Regions from separate parts of the Corynebacterium aquatimens genome, predicted to be linked through region 1. Evidence: riboswitches for the same ligand, from Rfam matches in the RefSeq annotation. Region 1 holds a riboswitch; the other holds the start of a gene.

The links. A riboswitch is a leader RNA that binds a small molecule or an ion and turns the genes downstream of it on or off. The one in region 1 is predicted to bind thiamine pyrophosphate.
Region 2: another riboswitch for thiamine pyrophosphate. It lies ahead of thiM (hydroxyethylthiazole kinase); the one in region 1 lies ahead of CAQUA_RS09735 (bifunctional hydroxymethylpyrimidine kinase/phosphomethylpyrimidine kinase).

What each region holds. Positions count from the first base shown of each region.
Region 1 is NZ_CP046980.1:2,142,408-2,150,242, forward strand. It holds gene CAQUA_RS09720 (formate/nitrite transporter family protein) at 1-692, shown strand, start outside; gene CAQUA_RS09725 (GTPase family protein) at 732-2,471, shown strand; gene CAQUA_RS09730 (GTPase) at 2,471-4,069, shown strand; TPP riboswitch at 4,101-4,206, shown strand; gene CAQUA_RS09735 (bifunctional hydroxymethylpyrimidine kinase/phosphomethylpyrimidine kinase) at 4,197-5,762, shown strand; gene CAQUA_RS09740 (carbohydrate kinase family protein) at 5,775-6,770, shown strand; gene CAQUA_RS09745 (antitoxin VbhA family protein) at 6,860-7,093, shown strand; gene CAQUA_RS09750 (Fic/DOC family protein) at 7,113-7,817, shown strand.
Region 2 is NZ_CP046980.1:60,090-67,924, forward strand. It holds gene CAQUA_RS00190 (PD-(D/E)XK nuclease family protein) at 1-2,181, opposite strand, end outside; gene CAQUA_RS00195 (nuclear transport factor 2 family protein) at 2,252-2,614, opposite strand; gene CAQUA_RS00200 (lipase family protein) at 2,911-4,179, shown strand; gene CAQUA_RS00205 (hypothetical protein) at 4,541-5,218, shown strand; TPP riboswitch at 5,264-5,365, shown strand; gene thiM (hydroxyethylthiazole kinase) at 5,419-6,243, shown strand; gene thiE (thiamine phosphate synthase) at 6,243-6,890, shown strand; gene CAQUA_RS00220 (ABC transporter substrate-binding protein) at 6,934-7,835, shown strand, end outside.

The DNA of each region.
Region 1 (7,835 bases):
ACCTTGGAATCATGACGTCGTTCGCGGCGGCAACCGGAACAATCATGGAAAGCTACGCTCCCGGCTGGGGCGGGTATGTGTTCGCCTCGATCTTTGCGACGACGCTCTACATCATCATCGTGCTGCAGGGTGAGCTCGCCACCGGCGACATGATGTTCATGACCTACGGGGCGGTGCAGCGGCGCGTATCCATCCTGCGCGGGCTGGCGCTGATCCTGTTCGTGACGTTTTTCAACCTCATCGGGGCCGTGCTGATCTGCTGGCTGATCTCAAATACGGCGTTCATGAGCAACCTTGACCCGGAAACGCGACTGCTGCACACCGTGTTGGAGGCCAAGCTGGCGAAGGATTCGAAGTCCCTGTTCGTTGAAGCGATTCTGGCGAACATGGTGGTCAACATCGCGTTCATGATGGCCACGCAGGCGGGCCAGGATTTCTCCGCGAAGCTGCTCGGCATCATCGTGGTGATTCCGGCGTTCGCCGCGATGAGCTACGAGCACTCGATCGCGAACTTCGTGATGGTGCAGCTCGGCGGCTTCGTGTACGGCCCCGAGACCATCGACGGGTTCACCGTCGCCAATATCTTGCGGAACTGGACCGTGGTGTGGCTGGGCAACTTGGTCGGCGGCGGCTTGATCATGGGCGGGGTCTACGGGTGGCTCAACCGCACGAAAACTGATTACAAGGACTAACTTTCTGCGACAATGGGCCAGGTGAATAGCCCCCAAACAATGCTCCCGCCGAGCGACCCATTACATGCGCTGAGGCAGCTGCGCGATGACCTCGCCGCAACCACGTTGCCCGTCGAGGCCGCTGAGCAGGCCCGCGCGGTGGTCAACCAGTTTGATGATTACATCCTGCCCCGCCTGGCCAACCTTGACGCCCCGTTGCTGGCCGTGATCGGGGGGTCGACGGGCTCCGGCAAATCTACGCTGGTCAACGCATTGCTGCGCGAGAAGGTCTCCAATCCCGGCGTGATCCGCCCCACCACGCGCCAGCCGGTACTGGTAGCCAACCCGGGTGACGCTGAGTGGTTCAATTCACCGCACGTCCTTCCCGGCCTCGCCCGCTCCCACGGTGCGGGCGACGAGCAATCAACAACCCTGCGTGTCGTGGAAACGTCCTCTATCCCCGAGGGGCTTTCGCTTCTCGACGCCCCCGATTTCGACTCGATCGACGACCGCAACCGCGCCTTGGCTTCCCAGCTCCTCGCCGCGGCAGACCTGTGGATCTTCGTCACTACCCCGGCGCGCTACGCCGACCAGCTGGTGTGGAACTTCCTCAACGACGCTGCCGGCCGCGGCATTGAAGTCGTGGTGGTACTCAACCGCCTTGATGAAGCGGCGGCCGACACCGTCCCGGCCGATCTGCGCCGCATGATGAATGAGGCCGGCTTAGGACGCGCGACCGTCTTCGAAGTGCCGTACGTAAAGGACTTGCAGTCGGAGTTTCTCCCGGCTGAAATGGTGGCGCCCCTGCGGGACTTTTTAAGATCCTTGGCAGATGATTCAGCCGCGAGACGTGAAGTCGCTGGCAGGACAGTTGCGGGCGCCGCGAACGGTGCTTTGCTGCGTGTGGACGAGCTGGCGAGTATTCGCCAAAGCCGTGAGGATTTTGCCAACCAACTCGACGAGTCGATTTTAGAGCTGTACCGCGCCGCACACCAGCACATCATCGACGCTACTTCTGACGGGAAGATGCTCCGCAGCGAGGTCATGGACCGTTGGCAGGACGTCGTGGGCACTTCGGATGTGTTCCGCGGATTCGAGCGCTGGTTCAGCCAAGCAGTGGATAAGGTAGGAAGCTTCTTTAGCGGTGAGCCGGCTCCCCTGCGCGAGGTGGAAACGGAGTTGGAATCCGGCCTGCACGCCGTCATCGTGGATGCAGCGGACACGGCGGCGTCCCGGGCGTGGTCGCATGTGGGAGCGGTTGCTCCCGATCGTCGACAAGCGGCTGATCCTTCCTTGGCCCGCGCAAGCCATGATCTTGATGACAAGGCCGCGGCACTGATCCGCGAATGGCAGGGCGCGATGATTGCGCGCATCCAGGACACCGCGGGCGAGAAACGCCAACGGGCCCGCGTGATGTCGCTGGGGCTCAACGTGCTCACCGTCGCGCTGATGCTGGTGGTGTTTTCCACCACGGCTGGCTTAACGGGCATGGAAGTTGGCATTGCCGGTGGATCCGCCGTGCTGGGCCAGAAATTGCTGGAGACGGTATTCGGCGAAGAAACAGTGCGCCGCATGGCCGCCGACGCACGCAAGGACCTAGACCAACGACTCAATGATCTGCTGCGTGAGGAACGCGAACGCTACTACGCCATCACCGACCCGCTGCTGGAAGGCACCTCCGCCGAATCGATCCGTACCACCGCCGCGGAAGCGCGAGCCTCACTCAACGAACGCTTCCCCGGCATCCTCACCGCGGCCCCCCAACTGCAGCTTCCTCGCCCGACTGGAGGGGAGAACTAATGGCGCTTTTCAAACGTAAGACTCCCCTCGGCGACCGCCTTGCCGCGTTGGATGAGGCCGCCTCCATCGGCGCGCCCTACTTGCCCGCCAGCGAGGTTGACCGCTTCCGTTCCATCGCCCGCGCGGGCGCGGAACGCCGTGCCCTGTCTGCTGAACACACCGTCGTTGGGTTTTTCGGAGCCACCGGTTCCGGCAAGACCTCCCTGTTCAACGCAGTCGTGGGCGAAGACTTAGGCAAGGCAGCTGCGCGCCGCCCGACCACGTCGTCCCCTCTCGCGGCAATCTGGGGCCCGGAGGGGTCCGAAGCCCTGCTGGACTGGCTAGGGGTGGAGGACCGCCGCACCCGCCCGGGCGAGTTCGCCCCCGGCGCTGGCCCGCTCATCTTGCTCGACCTCCCGGACTTCGACTCGGTGGAGGCGTCCAACCGCGAAATCGCGCAGCGCCTCGCTGGACAAGTCGACGTTCTGGTCTGGGTCACGGACCCCGAAAAATACGCCGACAGCGTCATCCACGACCAGTTCATCCGCCCCCACGCCGGCCACGCCGAAGTCACCCTCGCCGTGCTGAACAAAGCAGATTTGCTGCACGTCGACGACGTGGATACGGTCGCGGGCAATTTTGAGCACTTGCTTATCGACGACGGCCTCACCCGCGTGTCCGTCATCCCTACCTCCACGCGCACTGGGGAGGGCATCGATACGCTGCGCAGCGCGATTGCAAAAGTCGCCCGCGCTCACACCGCCCAGACCGCCCGCATTGAGGCCGATATACGCGCGGTGACGGACGACTATGTACCGACGCGGGCGGCGGGTGGCGTCGATAAGCGAGCGAAGCGTGCCCTCGACGACACTTTGGCGAAAGCCGCCGGGGTCGAACGGATTTCTACGACCACCGCCGCGGCCTACCGCAAACGCCTGCATGAGCGCACCGGGTGGCTGCTGACCAGCTGGATCACGAAGTTCCGGCCCGATCCCCTGCGCCGCTTGGGTCTGCGGGAGGAGCCTGATGACGTGGGCGTGCACCGCACGTCGCTGCCGGAATTGGATGCCGCCGGCAAGGCGGTGGCGAACAAGGGACTGCGCGACTATTCCACGGCTGCCGCAGATGGACTGCCCCATGCGTGGTCCGCGGCGGTGGCAGACCGCACTGAGGAGATCTCCCAAGCACTGCCGGGCGAACTCGACCGTGCCGTCGCCCGCACTCGCCTCCCCGCTGAACCTTCGCGGGGATGGTTCCTTTTGACCGTGATCCAATGGCTCGCGCTGATCGCGGCGCTAGCCGGTGTTGTCTGGTACCTGCTGGTTGCATTCATACCGGGCGTTCTCGTGCCACTGCTTGGCAGCGAGCTCGTGCCCACGGTCGAAGGGTGGCCCATACCAACACTGCTGATCATGGCTGGACTCCTTGCGGGGCTGATCATTGGCCTGATCACCACCGTCTTCGGCGGAGTGATCGGCTCCGGCGTGAAGCGACGCACCCGGCAAGCTATGCGCAAAGAAGTGGCCGCGATTTCTCACGCGGCCGTTGTAGAACCGCTAGAGGGCATCCGCGCGGACTACGACCGTTTCGCCGCGGCCGTTGCCACCGCCGTCGGTTAAGGCGGGCCGTTACAACTCGCGTATGATTGCCCAACAAGACACGGGGTGCCCAGCCCCCTCTCAAAGGCCGGGCTGAGATCACACCCGTTGAACTTGAACGAACTCGAATTCGCGTAAGGATGTCGCTATGACTACTGCTATCCCCCGAGTCCTGTCCATCGCCGGCACTGACCCAACCGGTGGCGCTGGTATCCAGGCCGACCTGAAATCGATCGCCGCTGCTGGCGGATACGGAATGTGCGTGGTCACCTCCCTGGTGGCGCAAAACACCCAGGGGGTGCGCTCCATCCACACTCCACCGCAGGAGTTCCTGAAAGAGCAGCTCGACGCGGTCTTCGACGACGTTGAGGTCGACGCCATCAAGATCGGCATGCTGGGGGATGCCGAAACCACCGCCACTGTCAGTGAGGCCCTGGCCGGACGCGAAGTTCCGGTGGTCGTCGTTGACCCCGTGATGGTGGCCACCTCCGGCGACCGCCTGCTTAGCGAGGATGCCGAGGCTGCGCTGCGCCAATTCGTGCGCGACCACGCCACCGTGGTCACCCCGAACATCCCGGAGCTGGCCGTACTCACGGAGAACGAGCCCGCCGCGGACTTCGACGAAGCGGTAGAACAGGGCAAAGCGTACGCCGCCGCAACCGGGGTTGCTGTGTTGGTCAAGGGCGGCCACCTCAGCGGTGATGCCTCCAACGCGTTGGTCTCCCCCGACGGATCCGTCGAGGTTGCCCGCGTGCCCCGCGTGGACACGAAGAACACCCACGGCACCGGCTGCTCCCTGTCGTCGGCGCTGGCCACTCGCCTGGCGCTCGGCTCTGAGGCTGGGTCCGGGGCTGGTTCGGCCGCGGCGGTTCGCTGGGCTTCGGACTGGCTCTACGAGGCCATCGCTAACGCCGATGCGCTTGGAGTTGGCAAGGGCAACGGCCCCGTCGACCATTCCCACCGCGCGCGACGTCTTGCCGCTGCAGCGTCCACCCAGCCGTGGGACCTGTCCGGTGACCGCCCAGCGGGTGAGACCGGCCAGCTTCTTGCTGCCAAGATCCCGGCCGCCGGCCCCCACACCCAGGCTCTCTGGGACCGCGCTGCTGCCAAGGTCTGGCCCGACACGTTGAACTTGCCGTTCATCACAGCGCTGCGCTCCGGCGACTTGGCTGAAGACGATTTTGAGTTTTACTTGCTGCAGGACGCGCACTACCTGGAAGAGTACGCCCGCGCTTTGGCCCAGGTTGGAATCAAGGCCCACACCCCTGATGACCAGGTCTGGTGGGCTAACTCCTCCGCCGAAGCTATCCACGCCGAGGCTGAGCTGCACCGCACCTGGTTTGCCCAGCACGACCTGGATCACGCGTCGTCCCGGCCCAGCCCGGTTACCAACGCGTACACGGACTTCCTGGTGTCTGAAACCGCCGTGGAAGAATACGCTGTCGGCGCTGCGGCGGTCCTGCCGTGCTTCTGGCTCTACGCTGAGGTGGGCCTCCACCTCGCTGAGAACAACCACGCCGACCACCCGTACAACGCGTGGCTGTCCATGTACGGCGGCGATGACTTCGTCGGCGAGGTCAAGCAGGCACTTGATGCCACCGAACGCGCCCTCGAGGAGGCTTCCCCCGCCGCCCGTAAACGCGCCGCTGAAGCCTTCATGTACGCCTGCTACCACGAGCTGGCGTTCTTCGACCAAGCCTCGCGCCGCGCCTAACTCACCCCGCGCATGATCACTGTTTACGGCGAGGCACTGGTTGACCTGGTGCCCGTCGGCAAGCGGGCGCTCGTGCCACTTGAACCCGCGCTTGGTGGTGGACCCTTCAACGTCGCTCGCGCGTTGGGCCGCATGGGCTCGGATGTCGCGTTTCAATCGCGGTTGTCCAGCGACAACTTCGGCCAGGCCCTTCGCAGCTCGCTTATCGACGCCCACGTGGACCTTTCCCACTGCCCCACCGGCGAGGAACCGACGAGCCTGGCCGTGGCATCGATCGGTGCGGATGGTTCCGCGAGCTACCAGTTTTACGTGGAGGGAACGGCCGACCGGTTCGCGGATCCGGTCGCTGTCGATAAGGGGTTTGCGGTGTTCGGAACACTGTCGCTTGCGCTGCAACCGGCCGCCTCGCGCTACGCTGCGGTCGCCCGCGCATGTGCGGACGCGGGGGTGGTGGTGTGCCTTGACCCTAATATCCGGCCCGCCTTCGCCACGGAGAAGCACCGGACATTCCTGCGCGATTTCCTCGAATCGGTGACGGTTCTGAAGCTATCAGACAGCGAAGTTGAATTCCTTGGCGACACTTCTCATGTGCCCGTGGTGGTGACCACGTCTGCCGCCGGCCTTCACGTTCGCGCGCCGTTCGGCGAGTGCTTTGAACCTTCTGAGCGCATGGAAGGCGACGATATTTCCGACACCATCGGCGCCGGCGACACCGTCATGGCGGCACTTGCGCACCAGTTCGACCGCCTCGGTGGTGTGAACCCAGACTCCGCTGACTCTGCAGACGATTCTGGCTTCGAGGGCCTTAGCCGCGACACACTTCTTGCACTCAGCGAGTCTGACTGGCGAAGCATCCTTCGTTTCGCCGCACGCGCTGCCGCGATCACGATCTCCCGCCCGGGCGCCGACACCCCCTATGCCCGTGAGCTCTACCCAGAAACCGACATCCCCGCCAACGCGCCCGAGCCACCGCCGGATTTCACCTTCAACTTCACCCTCCCGGACTAGCCCGCACTGCCCGCACTGATCCCGGCGGGCGCCTCCACCGACCACTGCGGGCCTTCATTTTTGGTGTTTACGCTGTTAGAATCACTTCCATGACTGCACCTCATGACGACCCCCGCACCGAAGACCACAAAGTCGCGGCCGTCAATGCGTCCATGATCATGGCCGGCCAAACTCTGTCACCTGAGCTTGAAAGCGAAGGACGCAAAATTCTTCGGGGCGAACTCTCTGCTGATGAATCCGTCCTCCGATACTTGGAAGAGAACGGCTTACGCGAAAGCGCGCGTGCTGCCGAGCTACGGCGCCGCACGTCCGGGGCGGCATAGCTGAAGGCGGTTTAGCTGAATGCCCCGCAAACAAGACGCTGCGCCCGAAAACTTTTTTGGCATTGAAGACGCTCGCGATCTGGAGCTAATTGCTGGTGAGCTCTCGGGCCGACGTCTGTTCGAACTCGAATCCGGTCCGCCTCTCCGTGAGTTCACCCGCGAATCTCTGATTGAAGTTCACCGGCATTTGTTGCAAGACGTCTACCCTTGGGCAGGCCAAATCCGTTCCACCGAGGTGGGTGCCATGGGCTTGATGATGTGCCGGGCCGAGTTCGTCGAAGACGAGCTGGGCCGAGTAATGCGACGGATCCAGAAACAACCGCCGTCCACGGCAGATTTGAATATGGCGGACGCCACCATCGCCGATCATTGGTGCGAACTCACAATCGTGCACCCATTCCGCGATGGCAATTCGCGTACTCAACGCTACTTCTTCGACCAGATGTTTCGTGCAGCGGGATGGGTCGTGGACTGGACGCAGGTCAATGCCTCTCACGCACACGCAGCACGTTACGTCGGGGCAGCTACCGCCGATGCGTCGTTCTTAGCACAACTGCTTCTCCCCGCGGTGTATCCCGTCGACGCTCTCCCGCCAACAGGCGAAGGTAGCCTGAGAAAGACCCAGGGCCACCGAGACAGCAACTCCGCCGAAATTTTCCAACACATGATGCAGTTCCGTCGGGACCACCCGGCTGCACCGTGGGAACCGCCAACCAGTACTTAGCTCCCGAGCCAGGACCGC
Region 2 (7,835 bases), 440 kb from region 1:
CTGTTTGAGCCAGTCAGTGGTAAACCTGGCAAAGTCTCTCCTAACAACGTCAGCAGTCAGCGGCGGAAGCTGCGCTAGCGTGGGGAGCACATGCTTATCGACGACCTCCGCCAGCGCTGGCTCGGCCTGCTCTTTGTCGAGTTTGGTAGGGGCATCGGGCCCGATACGGTAGCGGTTCGACCACTCCTCGAAGATCGCGTGGTACAAGGTGCCGCGGCCCGACGCATCGAGGTCAGCCGTTTGCCCTTTATCGTCGAGAAGCGCGCGCCCGAGAATACGGGTGATGAAGAACTTCTGGGGCGCAGCAGAGAATTCTTCGAGTGAGGACGAAGACACTGCCTGGTCGAGCCACTCCTTACCAGCAGGCGTGTCCACGTATCCGTTGAATTCGTTGTGGGTTCCCGCCTTACGGAACTGCCGTAGTCGCGTCGCGCCCGTTTCTTCAGTGCTCACGCTCTCGTCGAAGATCGCCATCGCAGCATCGGTGGGAGGCACCAGCTCTTCACTGCGGAACCGTATCCGTTCCCAGTCTTTTTTCGAGCTACCGACTAAAGGCACGAGCCAGCTCGAGGGTTCACCGGAGATTGCCCCACTTATCGACGACCGAGGGAATGACACCCGAACCTTGTGTGCTGCGTTCAGAGCTCCTTCCCATAAACGGCGGATGTGCGTGGTGAACCACTCAGAGTCGAGGTCAGACTGCTCAGGTTTGATGGCCGCGTCCGCAACAAATGTGCCGGGCAGATGAATGTCGTTGGCTCCGACGATGAACAGGTAATCGAGCTGGAGACCGACCATGGAGACCAGATCGCCTACCGCAACGCCGTCTCGCTTCGCGTCTGTTTGGCGGGCGGGAAGAGTGTCGCTGAGCATATCCACGACTACCTCTGGAGTGGGTGGTGGAAGCACGCCGTCGAGCTCCGCCAGTGTCTCGATGCTATTTCTTAGAACGCCTACCGCCAAGGCTCGTTCATCGTTCGTTCGTGCACCGCTGCCCTGGGCATCAGCGTCGTTGTCCTTGCTAGCGAACTGTTCTTTCACAACTGACTTGATAAGCGTATCCAACGCCGCAGCAGTGTCTTTCCAAGTTTCACTTTCCCGTACGCGGTGAAGGCCGTCCGCGAGGGAGAAAACCCACTTCTGGATCCGTTTGTCTTCGTTGCTCAGAACCTCGGCATCGAGTTTGCGCCAATCCGAAAGATCGTGCAGCGTGGCAGTGCCACCTCGGCTGAGCCTGTCAAAGTTGTAGAGCGACGGGGCCCCGTCGAGAAGCACGATGCCCAAGAGATCGGAAAGGGCACGCCGCGGAAGAACATTGGGGTCGAGACTGAGTGCGTAGAGGACAGATTGGATGTAAGGATCCTCATTCCACCCCACAGGCGCTGAAGCGTCATTAGGAATTCCAGCGGAATCAAGAATTTTCTTAAGGGCAGGGAGGTACGTGGAATCGCAGGCCGCGATAGCAATGCGCGCATTGGGTGATTCTTTAAGAATGCCCCGGACGGAAGAGACAACATCCGACAATTCTTCATTGGAGTCAATGTAGGAACGCACCGATACCCGTCCTGGCGCAGTGTCGACAGCTGCGTCAATGTGCGTGGCGTCAACGGCGCTGAGCATTATTTCATCTTGCGGGTCCCGCGCGACGTTGCCCACCGCAATCACCGCGGCGTTGGCGAAGTGTTTGGCTGCGTGCTGGCGACAGTGCGCGACGGTGAAATGATCGTCGGCAGTCCGCTGCTCTACCAAGTCTGCAATGACGGCTGACTCAGCCGCTAACCCCCGAAGACCATCGATGTTTCTTCGTTCAGGTGGGATGGTGAGGAGTCGGGCCACTATGTCGGTAAGAGCGCGCCGCGTAGCGCTTTCAGTGTGGACACCGCTGCGTGAAAACTCAGTTTCCACGTTGGCAAGGATGCTCGACACCTCGCGGAGAATCCGCCCACGAGTAAGAACCGTCCTTGGCGCGAGTGTTCGCGCTGCAGTCCGCAAAAACCCGTCGATGGTCATCACAGCGACATCCCTAAAGCTGCCTTGATGAGCCAACGCCACGATAGTGTCCGCGCGGGCTTTCGGGCCGCACACAACAACCACGGGCTTGTAGGGATCAGAAGCTCGCAGATCACGGATAGTCTCTGCTAACAACCGGCCAAGTGGTTGTGAGGGTGCGTTACTTGCCATGTTAATACTTTTAGCAGGAAATAATGGCGGCTGCGCTGTTTCCGCTGTCTTGGCAAGGAAGGTGCTGCGTCTAGTGGGTGATTGTTGTCTGTTGGTAGAGCGTGAGTGCTGGGGAGCCGTCGATAAGCGTGTAGGTGCTGCTCATGATGGCTTCGAAGGTGTCTTCACCGCGCTGGGACGTGGCGTGGTAAACCAGCGTGGCGGTCTCAATGCTGACGGGGATGAGCTGTGCGTCGGTGATGGAGTAGCTGTCCCACGGCGGGGCGTCGTTGAGGCTGGCGGCGATGGTGGCGCGGTCGAGGATCATGCCGTTGACCAGGATCATGACGGCGTCTTCGGTCATGAGTTCGCCGTAGAACGTGCCGCCGGTGCCATTGGTCAGGGAGTCCCAGCCGCGGTGTTCTAAGGCGAGGAGCGTATCGAAGTCGAGCATGGGTCCGACTGTACTCGCCGCGCGATTCTATGAGTCCAGCAAAAGTTCACGGTCACCGAAGGCAAGCAGCCCACCCGCCGTTAGTCGATCACTGTCGAGCCGTTAATATTCGCCGCGTCAAAACCCCAGGTCGCGTTCACAGGAATCGGCCCGAAACGCCGACGGCTCGACACTGGTCCGTTTTCATCGAATTTCACGCCAAGAACGCCGCCAAACCGCTAGTTTTGTAAGGAAAATAACAGATACTATCGGCGGGAGTTTCAATGTGGTTCGAACGGAAACGACAAGTAGTAGCAGTGTTAAGCGCACTCGCGCTGACCAGCGGGTTCGGCGCCCCAGTCGCGGCAGCCCAGAGCTCGGGCCCGTCGCCGTTTGGGTCGGCGGCGGATCTCACACACCAGTCATCGGTGAAGACGGGCGAGTCCATGCGCCCGGTCGCGCAGCGGACCAAGCCTATATATAGGAGTGATTTGCCGGAGGTTGGGCCGTCGTCACGCGTGGGCGAAGTTCTGGCGAAGGTTCCGCTTGACCCGCGCGCGGGCCTTGATAACGCGGGTGAGCAGGTGCGTTTCGCATACACGACTGTCGATCAGCACGGTCAGCCCGCGGTGAGCACGGGCGCGATGTACATGCCCAAGGGCCAAAAGCCCGCGGGTGGGTGGCCGGTGATCGCGTGGGCGCACGGCACCGTCGGGCTTGGCGACGAATGCGCGCCGTCCATCAACCCGCAGGTGGGAAATGACGCGCGGTACCTGAACAAGTGGCTGGATGAAGGCTACGCGATCGTGGCCACGGACTACGTGGGTCTGGATTCGCCGGGGCTGCACAGCTACCTCAACGGCAAGGTGTCGGCGGCGAACGTTGTGGACTCGGTCGCCGCGGCGCATGAGATGTTCGGCGGTGAACTGTCGAAGAAGTGGGCGGTGGTCGGCCAGTCGCAGGGCGGGGGAGTGGCGCTGCACGTCGCGCGCCGGGCCACGCCGCTCAGCGAGAAACTCGGCCTGGATTACCGCGGGGCGGTGGCTACTGGCGCGCCCGCGTACATCGAGGAGATCGTGATCGCCGCGGGCCCGACCTTTCCGCCGATGCCTCTACCAGGCGGTTTGTCGGTGTTTGGCCTCTACATCCTTGCCGCGGTGCAGGAAGCCCACCCAGAGATCGACATGGACGCCGCGCTTAGCGACGAAGGGCGATTCATGCTCGCCGAAGCCAAAAAGAGCTGTTTCCACGAGGTCCGCGACGGGGTCCAAGGTGTGAACCTGGCCCGCGCGTTTACTAAACCGCTGCGCTCAGTGCCGGGGCTGGATAAAGCCATCCGTGAGTTCATGGCCACACCCACCAGCGGATACGACAAGCCGGTGTTTGTCGGCCACGGGCTCAAAGACATGGATGTGCCCAGCCCCATCGGGATGCTGCTGAACACGGAGATGTGGTTTAACCAGTTCTTCGGAATGCCGCGCAACACGCGCGTGGATGTGAAGTGGTACCTGTCTGACCACGGCACGACACCTAACGTGGCGTTTCCGGATTCCTCGGCATTCCTGGCTGAAATCTTCCGAGACTAGGCAGGCCGCGCTGCTGAGTTGAAGAATTCGTGGCCTGCACCATGTTGGCTAGCTAAACACGGTGAGTGTCTAACTTTCGGGGGGCGGTCCACGGGGATCAACGCGGTTGCGTGATTGGCAGTGCCAATCAGCGGTAGTTGCCGCGGAAACACGCTGGTCGCGCGGGAAAAAAATACGTGATTGGCACTGCCAATCAAATGAAGCCCACGAAATGAAGTCTATGTAACGGTTGACGCGGTGGTTTAGACTTAGCAGACAGAACCGACTTAATAGTCAATGTCTTATGAAGGTCGTATGAAGTCGGGCGGCGCGCACCCCGTGCAGTGCATGCCCGGAAGCGCGTCCGATGTGGAGGATCACCGTGAAGAAGATTATGGCAGCCGCACTCGCTGCGGCCCTGACGTTCACCACCGCTGCCCCGGTTACGCCTGGGGTGGCTGCAGCCGAAACGCCGACTGCCAGCAAAAAGTACTCGGAGATCTACCCAGTAACAATGTATGGCTCGGTCAAAAAGGCCGGACCGGTCACTCAATCGTTTGAAGTCACTGTTGATGACGGCATTGGCGGGAAGTCCGTCAAGGCAATTGAAGAGGTCACAGACAAGCGGAGCAGTCAAGAAAACGTCATCTTCACGTTGAAAACATATTCTGCCGGAAAAGCGAGGGGCGAAATAACCCTCGGTAACGAAGCGATCTACCCGGCGCAATTCTATGCCAGCTATGAAGTCACAATTGTTTACACCGATAACAGCAGAGCGAAGGCAACTGGCAGCCTCTCCATTGAGCCCATGGATACGTTGGTGGATCGGTCGAAGCCGCGAGAAGACACGCCTACAGGCGGCACCGGAAACCAAGGCGGCACGGGCAACCAAGGCGGCACGGGCAACCAGGGCGGCGGGAACGCGCTGAGCAGCGCGGATGGCACGCCAACAGAGTTGGGGCGCACGCTATCGATTGTTGGGGGGATTGTCGCGGCGTTGGCGGTTGTGTTGGGTGTGGGTGCGTTGTTTATGAATGCGCAGGTACCGTTCCGCAGGTAAGAAGAGCGTAATTCGCTTCGTTGTTGGCCCGCTGCGCTACTGTGTTATAAGGACACGGGGTGCCGCGGGTCTTGTGCGTGCGGCTGAGAAATACCCGTTGAACCTGATCCAGGTAATGCTGGCGAAGGGATGTTCGGGTGCATTGACCGCGCGTTTCTTCGTTGGCGTTTAAGAAATCGAACGAAGAATGGGAGCGGCAAATGACGGTGACAAATGCGGGTGCGGCGCAGCTTTTGGCAGCAGTGCGGGAGCAGACCCCTTTGGTGCAGTGCATTACTAACTCGGTGGTGACCAATTTCACGGCGAACGTGCTGTTGGCGTCGGGTGCGGCGCCGGCGATGACGGACATCGTGGGGGAGGCGGGTCTGTTCGCGGGTATCGCTAGCGGTGTGCTGATCAATCTGGGTACGCCGACGCCGGAGCAGCGGGAGGCGTCGCGTGAGGCAGTGGCGGGTGCCGCGGAGGCGGGCACACCGTGGGTGCTGGACCCGGTGGCTGTCGGCGCGTTGCCGGTGCGTACGGAGCTCGCCCGCGAGCTGGTCGCGGCTGGTCCGACGGCGATTCGTGGCAACGCCAGCGAGATCATGGCGCTTGCAGGTGCGGGCGCGGGCGGCCGCGGCGTGGAGTCTTCCGATGAGGTCGATGCCGCGGTGGAGGCCGCCGTCGCTTTGGCGCAGCAGTCCGGCGCGGTCGTTGCGGTGTCCGGACCGAAAGACTTCATCACTGATGGTCAGAACGCGGTGTGGGTAGATGGCGGTAGTGAGTTATTGACCAAGGTCACGGGCGGCGGGTGCGCGCTCGGCGCGCTGATCGCGGCATTTTTGGGGGCCCGCGGTGAGGCTTCGGCGCTCGAGGCGGTTGCGGCCACGCACGCGTTCTACTCGCTCGTCGCGGAGCGCGCCGCGGCGAAGGCTCACGGCCCCGGCACGTTCGCAGTCGCGCTTATCGACGAATTGTCGTCCGTGACCCCGGATGACCTCGCCGCGGTGACGAGCATCAGCGCAACGACAACGAGTGAGAACTAATGAATATTCCAGAAGGTATTTACCTGGTCACGGACAAGGCTTTATGCGGTGAGCGTGGCGTTGTGGAGACGGTCCGCCTGGCCGTTGACGGTGGGGTGACCACGGTACAGCTGCGCGATAAAGATGCAGGCCGCGATGATCTTGTGCGCCAACTCGAGGAGCTGGCGGGCGTAATTGATGGCCGCGCAACGCTCGTGGTCAATGACGCCTTAGACGCTGCGGTGGAAGCGCGTCGTCGGGGCATTCCTATCGACGGTGTGCACGTAGGCCAATCCGATGAGGACGCAACGGTGGCGCGTGCGCATCTCGGGCCGGACGCTGTCGTGGGCCTGTCGGCGAGCAACCGGGAGGAATTCGCTGAGATCAGCACCTGGCCTGCCGGAACGGTGGACTACGTCGGTGTTGGTGTTATCCGGCCGACGGCGACGAAGAAAAACCACCCGCCGGCGCTCGGCATCGAGGGATTCGGCGAGCTCACCCGCATTGCGCCGGTGCCGACGGTGGCGATTGGCGGTGTCGGTGCCGGAGACATCGTTGGCCTTCGCCAGGCGGGAGCGCACGCGGTGGCGGTGGTGTCCGCGATCTGTGCAGCAGAAGATCCCCGGGGTGTTGCTGAGCAAATGTCTGCCCTGTGGATAAGTGCTTAGGCACGTGTCCGGTGGTGTCACCCCCGGCCGATAGGATGCAGCCATGACTCACACGAGATCCCGGGTATCCCAGTTCTTTGCCATGGTGATGGCGCTGCTCACCGTCGCGGCGCTCGCGACAACACTCGCGGCGTGCAGCGACGGCGGCGCGGGCGAGGGGGAGAAGATCCTCTTCGCTCCGGACTGGACGCCGAACACGAACCAGACCGGGTTATTCGTGGCCAAGGCGAAGGGATTCTTCGAAGACACCGGGATCGACGTGGAGATCCTGCCGTACAACGAAGCCGGCACCGATGTTCTGGTGGACTCCGGCCAGGCGACGTTCGGGATGGGAACCCAGGATCGATTGACCATTGCCAAATCTGCGGGGGCGGACATCAAGTCGGTCATGGCAGTTGAGCAGCATTGGGCAACCGAGATCGCGGTCTTGGCAGACCGGGCTGATATTAAAAGCCCCAAAGACCTGGACGGAAAGACCTTCGGCGGCTTCGGTGAACCCGCGGATGAAGCAATCCTCAAAGGCGTCATCCAGGCCGCTGGCGGCAAGGGCGAGTTCGACTCCGTGGTGCTAAACACCAACGCCTATGAAGCGCTGTACAACAAGGAAGTGGATTTCACCATTCCGTACGTGGCCTGGGAGTCCATTGAGGCTAAAAAGCGCGGCATCGATCTGAAAGGCTGGCGCTATACGGACTTCGGTTTCCCGGATAACTACCAGATCATCATCTTTGGCAACCAGGACTGGATGGCGCAGCACCCAGAAGAAACAACAAAATTCGTCCAGGCAGTGCAGCGCGGCTACCAGTACGCCATCGACAACCCGGAAGACGCTGCGAAGATCCTCCAGGAGGAAAACCCCGAGTTGCTCACAGACCTGGACCTATTAATTGAGAGTCAAAAGACGCTTTCCGGTGAGTTCATGCGAGACGCCGACGGCAAGTTCGG